One region of the Amycolatopsis stemonae genome, then DNA from elsewhere that is predicted to be linked to it. Evidence: predicted binding sites of a transcription regulator. Region 1 holds the regulator's gene; the other holds the start of a gene.
What was found. The regulator HspR, encoded in region 1, represses chaperone genes until heat shock. The targets are predictions, from matches to a motif close to ANNTTGAGTNNNNNNNACTCAANNT.
Positions count from the first base shown of each region.

Region 2: a site for HspR is predicted at 2,266-2,290, ahead of lon (endopeptidase La). Genes of this name have one in related genera too.

Region 1 covers NZ_BAAGUJ010000002.1:901,180-906,869, forward strand. Annotated here, with positions in the region: gene grpE (nucleotide exchange factor GrpE) at 1-316, shown strand, start outside; gene dnaJ (molecular chaperone DnaJ) at 347-1,519, shown strand; gene ACYVLJ_RS10520 (heat shock protein transcriptional repressor HspR) at 1,525-1,950, shown strand; gene ACYVLJ_RS10525 (ABC-F family ATP-binding cassette domain-containing protein) at 2,003-3,553, opposite strand; gene ACYVLJ_RS10530 (hypothetical protein) at 3,557-3,685, shown strand; gene ACYVLJ_RS10535 (DUF305 domain-containing protein) at 3,762-4,295, opposite strand; gene ACYVLJ_RS10540 (lytic polysaccharide monooxygenase) at 4,292-5,050, opposite strand; gene ACYVLJ_RS10545 (dienelactone hydrolase family protein) at 5,195-5,690, opposite strand, start outside.
Region 2 covers NZ_BAAGUJ010000002.1:85,843-91,532, forward strand. Annotated here, with positions in the region: gene ACYVLJ_RS06425 (GNAT family N-acetyltransferase) at 1-435, shown strand, start outside; gene ACYVLJ_RS06430 (SAM-dependent methyltransferase) at 505-1,359, shown strand; gene ACYVLJ_RS06435 (class I SAM-dependent methyltransferase) at 1,356-2,204, shown strand; gene lon (endopeptidase La) at 2,305-4,707, shown strand; gene ACYVLJ_RS06445 (class I SAM-dependent methyltransferase) at 4,778-5,599, opposite strand.

The sequences.
Region 1 (5,690 bases):
TGACCTCACCGGCGCGTTCAAGGCCGTCGGCGAAAAGCTGATCAGCGGCCTGCAGCGCGCGGGGCTCGAGTCGTTCGGCGTCGAGGGTGAGGCCTTCGACCCGAGCGTGCACGAGGCCGTGCAGCACAACACCTCGCCGGACGTGGCGGGACCGACGGTCACCGTGGTCATGCGCCGCGGCTACCGCTTCGGGGACCGCGTGCTGCGGGCGGCGCTGGTCGGCGTGACCGACCACGAGCCCGGCGCGGCCCCGGTGGACCCGTCCGTCGGTGGCGAGCTGCCACTCGACGGCGGACTCGATGACCGGCAGCAGTAACGGAAACCCAGTGGAAGGAGGAGACGCCCGATGAGCGCACGGGAATGGATCGGCAAGGACTTCTACCGTGAACTGGGCGTCTCCTCCGACGCCACAGCGGACGAGATCAAGAAGGCCTACCGCAAGCTGGCCAAGGAGAACCACCCGGACGCGAACGCCGGCAACGCGCAGGCGGAGCAGAAGTTCAAGGCGGTCTCCGAGGCCTACGGGGTGCTCTCCGACGCGAGCAAGCGCAAGGAGTACGACGAGGCGCGGCGGCTGTTCGGCGGCGGGGGCGGGTTCAACTTCCCCGGTGGCGGCGGCACCGGCAGCTTCGACATGGGCGACATCTTCGGCCAGGCCGGCGCCGGCGGTCAGCAGGGCGGTTTCGGCGGGCTCGGCGACATCCTCGGCGGGCTGTTCGGCCGCGGCCGGACGACGGCGGGCGCGACGGCCAACCGGCCGCAGCGCGGCGCCGACGTCGAGACGGACGTCCGGATCGACTTCGTCGAAGCGGTCAAGGGCGCGACCCTGCCGCTGCGGCTGTCGAGCCCGGCGACCTGTTCGACGTGCGGCGGCAACGGCGCGAAGCCGGGCACGTCGCCGCGGACCTGCCCGACCTGTTCCGGGTCGGGGCTGGTCAGCCGCAGCCAGGGTGCGTTCGCGTTCTCCGAGCCGTGCCGCGACTGCCGCGGCCGCGGGCAGATCATCGACGACCCGTGCCCCGAGTGCGGCGGCGAAGGCGTCAGCACGCGGACCCGCACGCTGACCGTCCGGATCCCGCCGGGCGTCGACGACGACCAGCGCATCCGGCTGGCCGGTCAGGGCGAGCCGGGCCGGGGTGGCGCGCAGGCGGGCGACCTGTACGTCCGGGTGCACGTGGCCCCGCACGCGCTGTTCGGGCGCAAGGGCCTCGACCTGACGATCACCGTGCCCGTGGACTTCACCGAGCTGGCGCTCGGCACGACGATCACGGTGCCGACGCTCGAGGGCAAGGTCTCGCTCAAGGTGCCGCCGGGCACGGCGAGCGGGCGGGTGCTGCGGGTGCGCGGCAAGGGCATCGCCAAGCGCGACGGTTCGCAAGGTGACCTGCTCGTCACCCTCCAGGCGGCGATTCCCGCCAAACTGGACGACAAGGCGCGCGAGGCACTGGAGGCGTACGCCGAGGCGATGGCCGGGCACGACCCCCGGCCCGAGATCACCGATCTGCTCGAAGGCAGGTGAGCGGGATGTTCGGCGGGATTCCGCAGGAAGGCGACGAAGAGACCCCGGTGTTCGTCATCTCGGTGGCGGCTCAGCTCGCCGGGATGCACGCGCAGACGTTGCGCACCTACGACCGGCAGGGCCTGGTGTCGCCGGGCCGCACCTCCGGTGGCGGGCGGCGCTACTCGATGCGGGACATCGCGCTGCTGCGCGAGGTCCAGCGCCTGTCGCAGGAGGACGGCGTCAACCTGGCCGGCATCAAGCGCATCATCGAGCTGGAGAACCAGGTCGACGCGCTGCGGGCGCGGCTCGCCGAGCTCACCGAAGAACTGGCCGCGGCGTACGCGGCCGGAGAACAGGCCGCGGCGGCGGCCCACGCGTCCTACCGCCGGGACCTGGTCCCGCTCAACCAGCAGACCGCGATGGTGGTCTGGCGGCCCAAGCGCCGCTGACGTTCCGACACGACGAAGGCCTCCCCGGCGAGTTCGGGGAGGCCTTCGTGCGTCAGAGGTCCAGCCGCGGCCAGGCCGCGAGGTCGGCCAGCAGCCGGCGGTCGTGCGTCGCGACGACGACCGCGGCCGGGGTGGCGAGCAGGGCCTCGGTCAGCTCCTCGACGAGCGCCGCCGACAGGTGGTTGGTCGGTTCGTCGAAGACCAGGACGTCCGGGCGCCCGGCCAGCCGCAGGGCCAGGTCGAGCCGCCGCTGCTGGCCCTGGGACAGCCGGCCGACCGGCGTGCGCACGGCTTCCGCGTCGAGCAGGCCCATGCCCGAGAACGGCACCCCGGCTTGCTCGAAGATCCGGCGGGCGGTCAGTTCCCCGGGCCACGCCGGGACTTCCTGGCCGATCAGGGCCACTTTCGCGCCGGGCAGGTGCCGCACCGCACCCGTCGTCGGCGGGAGTTCGCCGGCGAGCGCGGAGAGCAGCGTCGACTTGCCCGCGCCGTTCTCGCCCGTGACGAGCAGGCGGTCGCCGCGGTCGAGCGACAGCGTCACCGGACCCGCGAGGCGGCCGGCGACGCCGACGTCGTGCAGGCGGACCAGTGCCTGCGCGCCGGAGCCGAGATCGGGCCACCGCAACGACAACGGCGGCTCGGGCACGGTCACGCGGTGCGCTTCCAGCGCCGCCCGGTCCCGGTTGAGCGCCTGGACGACGCCCGGTGCGCGGGACTGGCGCTGGTGCCGTCCGGTGCCCTTGTCCGGCCGCCAGCCGGTGCTGAGCCGGTCGCGTGCCCGCGCCACCGCGAGCGTGAGCTGCCGGTGCGTGTCCTGCTGCTCCTCGTACTCCTGCACCCAGCGTTCGCGGTCGCGGCGGCGGCCGTCCTGCCAGGCCTGGTAGCCGCCGGCGTAGCGGCGCGGGCGGCCGTCCTGGCTGGGGTCGAGGTCGAGGAACTCGGTCGCGACGTCGGCGAGCAGCGCGCGGTCGTGGCTGACCAGCGCGACGCCGCCGTCGTGGCCGCGCAGGCGGTCGGTCAGGAACGCCAGGCCGGCGGCGTCGAGGTGGTTGCCGGGCTCGTCGAGCAGCAGGAAGTCGTGCCGCGCGCCGAGCAGGCAGGCCAGGCGCACGCGGTAGCGCTGCCCGACCGAGAGCGTGCTCAGCTCGCGGGCCCGGTCGGTGCACGCGCCGAGGGCTTCGAGGGCGATGTCGACGCGGCGTCCGGCGTCCCACGCATCGAGGCGCGTGGCCGCTTCGAGCGCGACGGCGTAGCGGTCTTCGGCGAAGTCCGAAACGGCCGCGTCGAGGGCCCGCAACGCGTCTTGGGCGGCACGCAGGGCTTCGGCGGTCAGCGTGCCGACGGTCTCGCCGGACCGGAACGGCAGCGCCTGCCGCGCGACGCCGACGGTGCCCGCGCGGTGGAGGGTGCCCTGGTCGGGCGCCCGCAGCCCGGCGAGGACGTGCAGCAGCGTGGTCTTGCCACGCCCGTTCTCGCCGACGATCGCCAGCCGCGACCGGGGTGAGACGGTGACGCTCACGTCGTGCAGCACGCGGCGTGAGCCGAGGGTGACGCCGACGTTTTCCGCGCGCAGGTGGACATGGTCTGTCGCAAGGGAATTCAAGGGATGCTCCGCAGCTCGGAAGGAGCCGGGCAGCACGAAAGGGGCCGCCCGGCGATGACCGGGACGGCGGGCAAGGACGAAGAGGTGCGCCGCCGTCAGCGGCGGGTGCGCAACCTCGCGAAGACCGCGTAGGAGTACATCATGATCGCGAGGCTAGCCGCCGGGAGCGCGGCGGCCAACCGGATTTCGGGCGGCCGCGCTCCCGGCGTCAGGCCTTGAAGTCGAGCAGTTGCCGGACTTCGGCGGTCCGGGATTCGATGACCCGCCGGGCCAGGTCACGCGCCGGGCCGTTGACGCCGCCGCTCGCGCCGTTCTCCGTCCGGGCCAGCTCGACCGCGCCCTGTTGCTGGCCGGTGAGCACGTCCAGGAACTTGCGGGTGAACTCGCGGTCCGATGCCGTCCGAAGGGCGCCGACGACGTCGGGCGCCGTCATCTGCATGCCGCCGTGGCCCGCGTGGGCCTGCGGGTTCAGGTCCATCGTCTCGGGCTGGGACCAGGCGCGCAGCCAGCCCTTCATGTCGTCGATCTCGGTCTGCTGGGTCGACTCGATCGCCGCGGCCAGCACTTTCAGCTCGCCGGGCAACTGCCGGTTCGCGGCCAGCCGGACGATCTCGATGCCCTGCTGGTTCTGCGGGATCAGCATCTGCAGGAACATCACGTCGGCCGCGTTGTAGGCGGGAGGAGCCGCCGTCGCGCTGCAGCCCGTCAGCAGCAGCGCGACGACGGCGAGCAGCACCCTCACAGACGCTGCCACAGCGCCGGGGTGTTCGGCGGTTCCCAGCCCGCGATCGCGGTGTGCGGCTGGATGCAGCGGTAGCTCGCGCCGCCGTAGGTGACGACGTCGCCGACCTGGTACGCCGTGCCGGGCGCCCACGTTCCGCTCTGCGGCGGGGTGGTGGTCGGGGGCGGGGTCGTGGTGGGCGGCGGAGTCGTGGTCGGGGGCGGGGTGGTCGTCGGCGGCGGGGTCGTCCCGCCACCGCCGATCTGGAGGTCGATGCAGCTGTAGAACGCGTTGGCCGTGTCGGAGATGTTCCAGATCGCGAGCACCTTCACCCGGCCCGAGTAGCCGGAAAGGTTCACCGTGTGCTGGACCGTCGCCGGTGGCTGCTGGCCGTTGCCGTTGAACGACGCCACGAGCGTGTTGCCGACGTAGTACTCGTAGCTCTTGGTGGCGTGCCGGGCGGTGAAGACCCAGTTGAACGTCACCGAGGTGCCGACCGACTTGGCCGGCCAGGGCTTCGATTCGTCGGCCAGCTCGGCGAACTGCGCCAGCCCGGCATTGCAGCTGCGCAGGCCCTTGGGACCTTCGACGCTCTGGGGTTCGTAGACGATCTGGCCGCAGTTCGGGACCTTCCCGGCCGCGCAGTTGGCCTGCCGGCTGGGCGGGTCCGAGACGTACCCGTGGGCACTCGCGGTCGTGGCGGGGAGGACGACGACCAGCACCGGGGCGAGCAGAGCGCCGGCTGTGGCCGCGAAGAGCTTGCGTTTCCAGGTCATTTCGGCTCCTCGAGGGGGAACAGCGGTGTTCCAGGGGAGGACGAACGAGCACATCCGGGGAAGATGTGGTCTAGACCATAAGGTGAATCGGGCACAACGGTCAACGAACTACGACCATTCGGCGAAACCGCTCGCCCGCTCGGCTCAGTGCGAAGGTGGGGCGGGTTGCCGCAGGTGTTCACCGAAGAACGTCGTCACCCGGTGCCACGCGTCTTCGGACGCTTCGTGGTGGTAGGTGAAGCCGACGACCTTGAGCAGGAGGTTCAGCGGCGGCGCGACCTCGACCTTGTTCGCGAACCCGTGGCTGGCCCCGTCGTACTCCTTGACGTCGTGCGGGATCTCACGCTCGGTGAGCGCCGTCTCGAGCTTGGCCGCGGCACCGCGCAGCGAGAAGTCCTTCTTGCCGAAGCTGGCGACGATCGGGCAGGCGTCGTCGAGCACCGAGAGGTTCTTCGGCAGCTGCCCGTAGTAGGGCGCGGACGCCTCGAACCCGCGGGACGCCGCGATGAGCGCGAAGCCGCCGCCCATGCAGAAGCCCGCGATGCCGATCCGGCCGGAACAGTCTTCGCGCGCGGCCAGCAGCGAACGGGCCGCCTCGATGTCGTCGAACGTCCGGCCCTGGTTCGCGAACATGTCCGAG
Region 2 (5,690 bases), 820 kb from region 1:
CTCGGCATGGAGCTGCACTCCTACGACGCGCAGTACGGCACGGTGAACTGGCGCGAAGGCGTCGAGGACATTCTCGCCAAGGACCTGGCCGAGAAGCTGGACCGGCCGGAGCCCGCCGTGTGGATCGCCGAGCTGTACGGGCGGCCGCTCGGCATGGTGAACGTCCAGCACCCGGGCGAGACCGGCTGGATCAGCGACCGCGTCGCCGCCGGGCGCGTCGGCTACCTGTCTTCGCTGGCCGTCGCGAAGGAGGCGCGGTCGTCCGGTGTCGGCACCGCGCTGGCCACCCACGCCCACCAGGTACTGGACGAGGAAGGCGCCGACGTCGTCCTCCTGCACCACGCGGCGGCGAACCCGCTCTCGACGCCGTTCTGGTACGCGCAGGGGTACCGCCCGCTGTGGACGTACTGGCAGCGGCGGCCGGCCGTCCGGTGAACGACTGGAGGATTACCGGCGGCCCGCTGTCCTTATAGGCTGGCTCCCGGAGAGCGAGGGGAGCCGGAAGTGGCCGATCAGCGGGATTCGGCGCCGAGAGCGCCCGAAGGCGTCGACACCGAGAAGCCGTCCGCGGCCCGGATCTACGACTGGTACCTGGGCGGCACGCAGAACTGGGCGGTCGACCGCGAGTTCGGCAGGCGCATGGAGCAGCAGTGGCCGCTCGTGCGCCCCGGGTCGAAGCAGAACCGCGAGTTCATGAACCGCGCGGTGCGGGCGGCGCTGCGGGCCGGGATCCGGCAGTTCATCGACCTCGGCTCGGGCGTCCCGACGGCGGGCAACGTGCACGAGGTGGTCGAGGCCGAGCTGCCGGAGGACCACGACGCGAAGGTCGTCTACGTCGACTACGAGCCGGTCGCCGTCGCCCACGCGACGCTGATCCTCGAAGAGGGGATGGCGACGGACTGGGCCGGCATCGTCCAGGCCGACATGCGGGACGCGAAGGCCGTGCTGCGCGCCGCGGAGACGAAGCGGCTCATCGACTTCTCCAAGCCGGTCTGCCTGATGATGATGGCGGTCCTGCACTTCGTCGGCCCGGACGACGACCCCCTGGGGCTGCTCAAGGCGTACCGCGACAAGCTCGCGCCCGGCAGCTGGCTGGCGATCTCGCAGATGAGCGAGGGCGACGGTTCGGGCCCGTACCTGGACGGGCTGCGCTGGTTCGTCGAGCAGTACCGCAAGACGAGCAACCCGGTGTGGCTGCGCGACCGCGAAGAGATCGAGCCGCTGTTCGGCGACTGGCCGCTGCTCGAGCCGGGCATCGTGCACCTGCCGGACTGGCGGCCCGACCGGAAGCTGAACGCCCTCGAAGCGGAGGCCCGGCCCTTTGCGTGGTGCGGCATCGCGGAGAAGCCCGGGGCATGACCGAAGGGGCGCCGCTCGCCCCGGCCGGGGTGGACACCGACAAGCCGTCCGCGGCGCGCGTCTACGACTGGTACCTGGGCGGGAACCAGCACTGGGCGGTCGACCGCGAGTTCGGCCGCCGCGTCGAAAAGGTGTGGCCGCTGATCCGGCCGATCTCGCGGCAGAACCGGGCGTTCATGAACCGCGTGGTCTCGGCGGCGGTGGCCGCCGGGATCCGGCAGTTCGTCGACCTCGGTTCCGGTGTGCCGACCGCGGGGAACGTGCACGAGATCGTCCGCGACCGGCTGCCCGCCGGCGAGCGGGCGTCCGTCGTCTACGTCGACTACGAGCCGGTGGCCGCGGCGCATTCGCGGCTGATCCTGGAGCGCGAAGGCGCGTCGGACTGGGCCGGGCTCGTCGAACGCGACATCCGGCAGCCGAAGGGCATCTTCGAAGACGACGTCACGCGGGAGCTGATCGACTGGTCGCGGCCGGTGTGCCTGCTGATGATCACCGTCATGCACTTCATCGGCCCGTCGGACGACCCGGACGGGCTGGTGGCGGAGTACCGGGCGAAGCTGGCGCCCGGGAGCTGGCTGGCCCTCACGCACGGCACGTGCCGCGACGACGCGCCGCCCGCCCGTGCCGCCGAGGTGCGCCGGTTCATCGAGGCCTACCAGGCGACGTCGAACCCCGCGTGGCTGCGTTCGGCGGCGGAACTGCTCCCCTGGTTCGGGGGCTGGCCGCTGCTGCCGCCGGGGATGACATCGTTGCCGGACTGGCGTCCGGAGACCCCGCCGAACGCCATCGACACCGAGACCCGCCCCTTTGCGTGGTGCGCCGTTGCGCGCCGGCCATCGCTCTGACCTGCGTATTCACTGATCGCTGTGGGCGAACGCACTCCTGGAAACAAACACACCCATCGGAGAGTTGAGCTAGGCAGACTCAACTACACGAGGAGTGCACATGTCCGACACCCGCCTCCTGCCCGTGCTCCCGCTCGATGACGACGTCGTGCTGCCGGGCATGGTCGTCCCGCTCGACCTCTCCGACACCGAGACGCGGGCCGCGGTGGAGTCCGCCCAGGCCAAGACGCCGAGCCAGGCGTCCTTCCCCGGCATCCGGTCCGGCTCGGCCGCCAAGGCCGAGGTCCTGATCGTGCCGCGCGTCCACGGCGAGTACGCCGAGTTCGGCACCGTCGCCACGGTCGAGCGCATCGGCCGCGTGCCCGGCGGCAAGGCCGCCGTGCTGCTGCGCGGCACCGGCCGCGCGGTCGTCGGCCGGATCGCCGACGGCCCCGGCGCCGCCCGCTGGGTGCACGCCGAGGACGCCCCCGAGACCACGGACGACCAGGCCGCCAAGCTCGCGGCCGAGTACAAGGCCGTCGTCATCTCGATCCTGCAGCAGCGTGGCGGCTGGCAGCTGATCGACGCCGTCCAGCAGGTCGAGGACCCGTCCGCGATCGCGGACCTGTCCGGCAACGCGCCGTACCTGAGCACCGAGCAGAAGCTCGAGCTGCTGACCACGTCGGACGTCGGCGCCCGGCTGGAGAAGGCGCTCGAGTGGAGCAAGGAGCACCTGGCCGAGCTCGAGGTGACCGACACGATCCGCAAGGACGTCGCCGAGGGCATGGAGAAGCAGCAGAAGGAGTTCCTGCTGCGCCGTCAGCTCGAAGCCATCCGCAAGGAGCTCGGCGAGCTCGACGGCACCGCGGAGGACGACGACTACCGCGCCCGCGTGGAAGCCGCCGAACTGCCCGACGCCGTGAAGAAGGCCGCACTGGCCGAAGTGGACAAGCTGGACCGGACGTCCGAGCAGTCCCCCGAGGGCGGCTGGATCCGCACCTGGCTGGACACCGTCCTGGAGCTGCCCTGGACCGAGCGCACCGAGGACGTCTACGACATCGCGGCCGCGCGAGCGGTCCTGGACGCCGACCACGCCGGCCTCGACGACGTGAAGGAACGCATCATCGAGTACTTGGCCGTGCGCAAGCGTCGTGCGGAATCGGGTCTCGGCCCGGTCGGCGGACGTCGGTCGGGCGCGGTGCTCGCCCTCGCGGGCCCTCCCGGGGTCGGCAAGACGTCGCTGGGTGAGTCCGTCGCGAAGGCCATGGGCCGCAAGTTCGTCCGGGTCGCCCTGGGCGGCATCCGCGACGAGGCGGAGATCCGCGGCCACCGCCGCACCTACGTCGGCGCGCTGCCCGGCCGGATCGTCCGCGCCATCAAGGAAGCCGGCTCGATGAACCCGGTCGTGCTGCTCGACGAGATCGACAAGGTCGGCGCCGACTACCGCGGCGACCCGACCGCGGCGCTGCTCGAAGTGCTGGACCCGGAGCAGAACCACACGTTCCGCGACCACTACCTCGAGGTCGAGCTGGACCTGTCCGACGTCGTGTTCCTGGCGACGGCCAACGCGCTCGAGACCATCCCCGGCCCGCTGCTGGACCGCATGGAGCTCGTCACGCTGGACGGCTACACCGAGCACGAGAAGGTCACCATCGCCCGCGACCACCTGCTCCCCCGCGAGCTGGAGCGCGCCGGGCTGGGCGTCGAGGACGTCGTCCTGACGGACGCCGCGTTCAGCCGGATCGCCGCCGAGTACACCCGCGAGGCGGGCGTGCGCGACGCGAACCGGACGATCGCCAAGGTGCTGCGCAAGATCGCGACCAAGGTGGCGCTGGAGCAGGTTTCGCTGCCGCTGACGGTGGATTCCCCGGACCTGGAGACCTACCTGGGCCGCCCGCGGCACCTGCCGGAGTCGTCGCTGCCCGCGTCGACCCAGCGGACCGCGACCCCGGGCGTGGCCACGGGCCTGGCGGTGACCGGCGCCGGCGGTGACGTGCTCTACATCGAGGCGTCGCTGGCCGACGAGGAGTCCGGCGCGTCCGGGCTGCAGCTGACCGGTCAGCTCGGCGACGTGATGAAGGAGTCCGTGCAGATCGCGCTCTCCTACCTGCGTTCGCACGGCGCGGAGCTGGAGCTGCCGGTGGGTGACCTGCGCAAGCGCGGCATCCACGTGCACGTGCCGGCGGGCGCGGTGCCCAAGGACGGGCCTTCGGCGGGCGTCACGATGACGACGGCGCTCGCGTCGCTGCTCTCGGGCCGCGTGGTGAAGGCGGACGTCGCGATGACCGGCGAGGTGTCGCTGACCGGGCGCGTCCTGCCGATCGGCGGCGTGAAGCAGAAGCTGCTCGCCGCGCACCGGGCCGGGATGAAGACCGTGATCATCCCGCAGCGCAACGAGCCGGACCTCGACGACGTCCCGGCCGAGGTGCTGTCCCAGCTGGACGTCCACGCGGTGGCGAACGTCCGCGAGGTCCTCGACCTCGCCCTGACCCCGGCTTCGACGCCGGTTTCCCAGGCGGCGTAACCCCGAGCGCCGCCGCCTCCGGAGAGCGGCCGGTTTCCCCTTCCCCAGGGAAACCGGCCGCTCTTCTCGCTCAGACGCGGCGCGCGGCGATCAGGTAGCCGGTGCCGAAGCGGCCCGCGGGGCCGCGCTTGACCGTCCGCTCCGGGTGTGCGCGCCAGCTGCGGTCCCAGCGGCGGACGACCCGGTCGAGCGGCGGGACCAGCCCGTTGACGTCGTAGAACAGCGTGTCCTGCGGCTGCAGCCCGGCCCGCCACAGCTCGTGGCGCAGCCGCCGTGGCCCGTACGCCTCGATTCCCGTGTGGCGCGCCCCGTGGCGCCGCGGAAAACGCAGGGCTTCTTCGATTCCGCCAAGTACCCGGCGCGCCGGCCAGTACAGCCCCCATTCGAACATCCGGTACGGGCTGTGCGGGTTCAGCATCGTGACGACGGCGAGCCCGCCCGGGCGGACCACGCGCGCTATTTCCCGCAGCGCCGGGCCGAGGTCGACGTATTCGAGCACGCCCATCGCGAGCGCGACGTCGAAGGTCCCGTCCGCGAACGGCATTTCTTCGATGTTGCCGACCGAAAAACTCGCTTCCTCCCCGACCCGGGTCCTGGCCGCGTCGACCATCGCCGCCGACCGGTCGCACCCGGTGACGGCGAAGTCCCCCGGCCGGTCGTCGAGCAGGTGGCGCACCATCATCCCCGGCCCGCAGCCGACGTCGAGGAGCGAGCCTCCGGGGCACCGGAGGAGCGTCCGATCGACGGCGTGCAGCCGGGAATGGTAGTAGCGCGCGGTGGGTCCCCACCCGGAATAGGCGTCGGCGTAGTCCGCGACGAGCTGGGCATCGGCGTACTGGACTCGCACGAGCTGCTCGCGCGTCGGGCTTTCGAGCGTCCCGGTAACCGGCATGTGCACCTCCACTGGCTGACCTCTGCCACCTGCGGCGGCCCGCAGGCCACTGGCAGGGTCGGGCCGGCCGGGAGAGCCGTTACCGAATAAC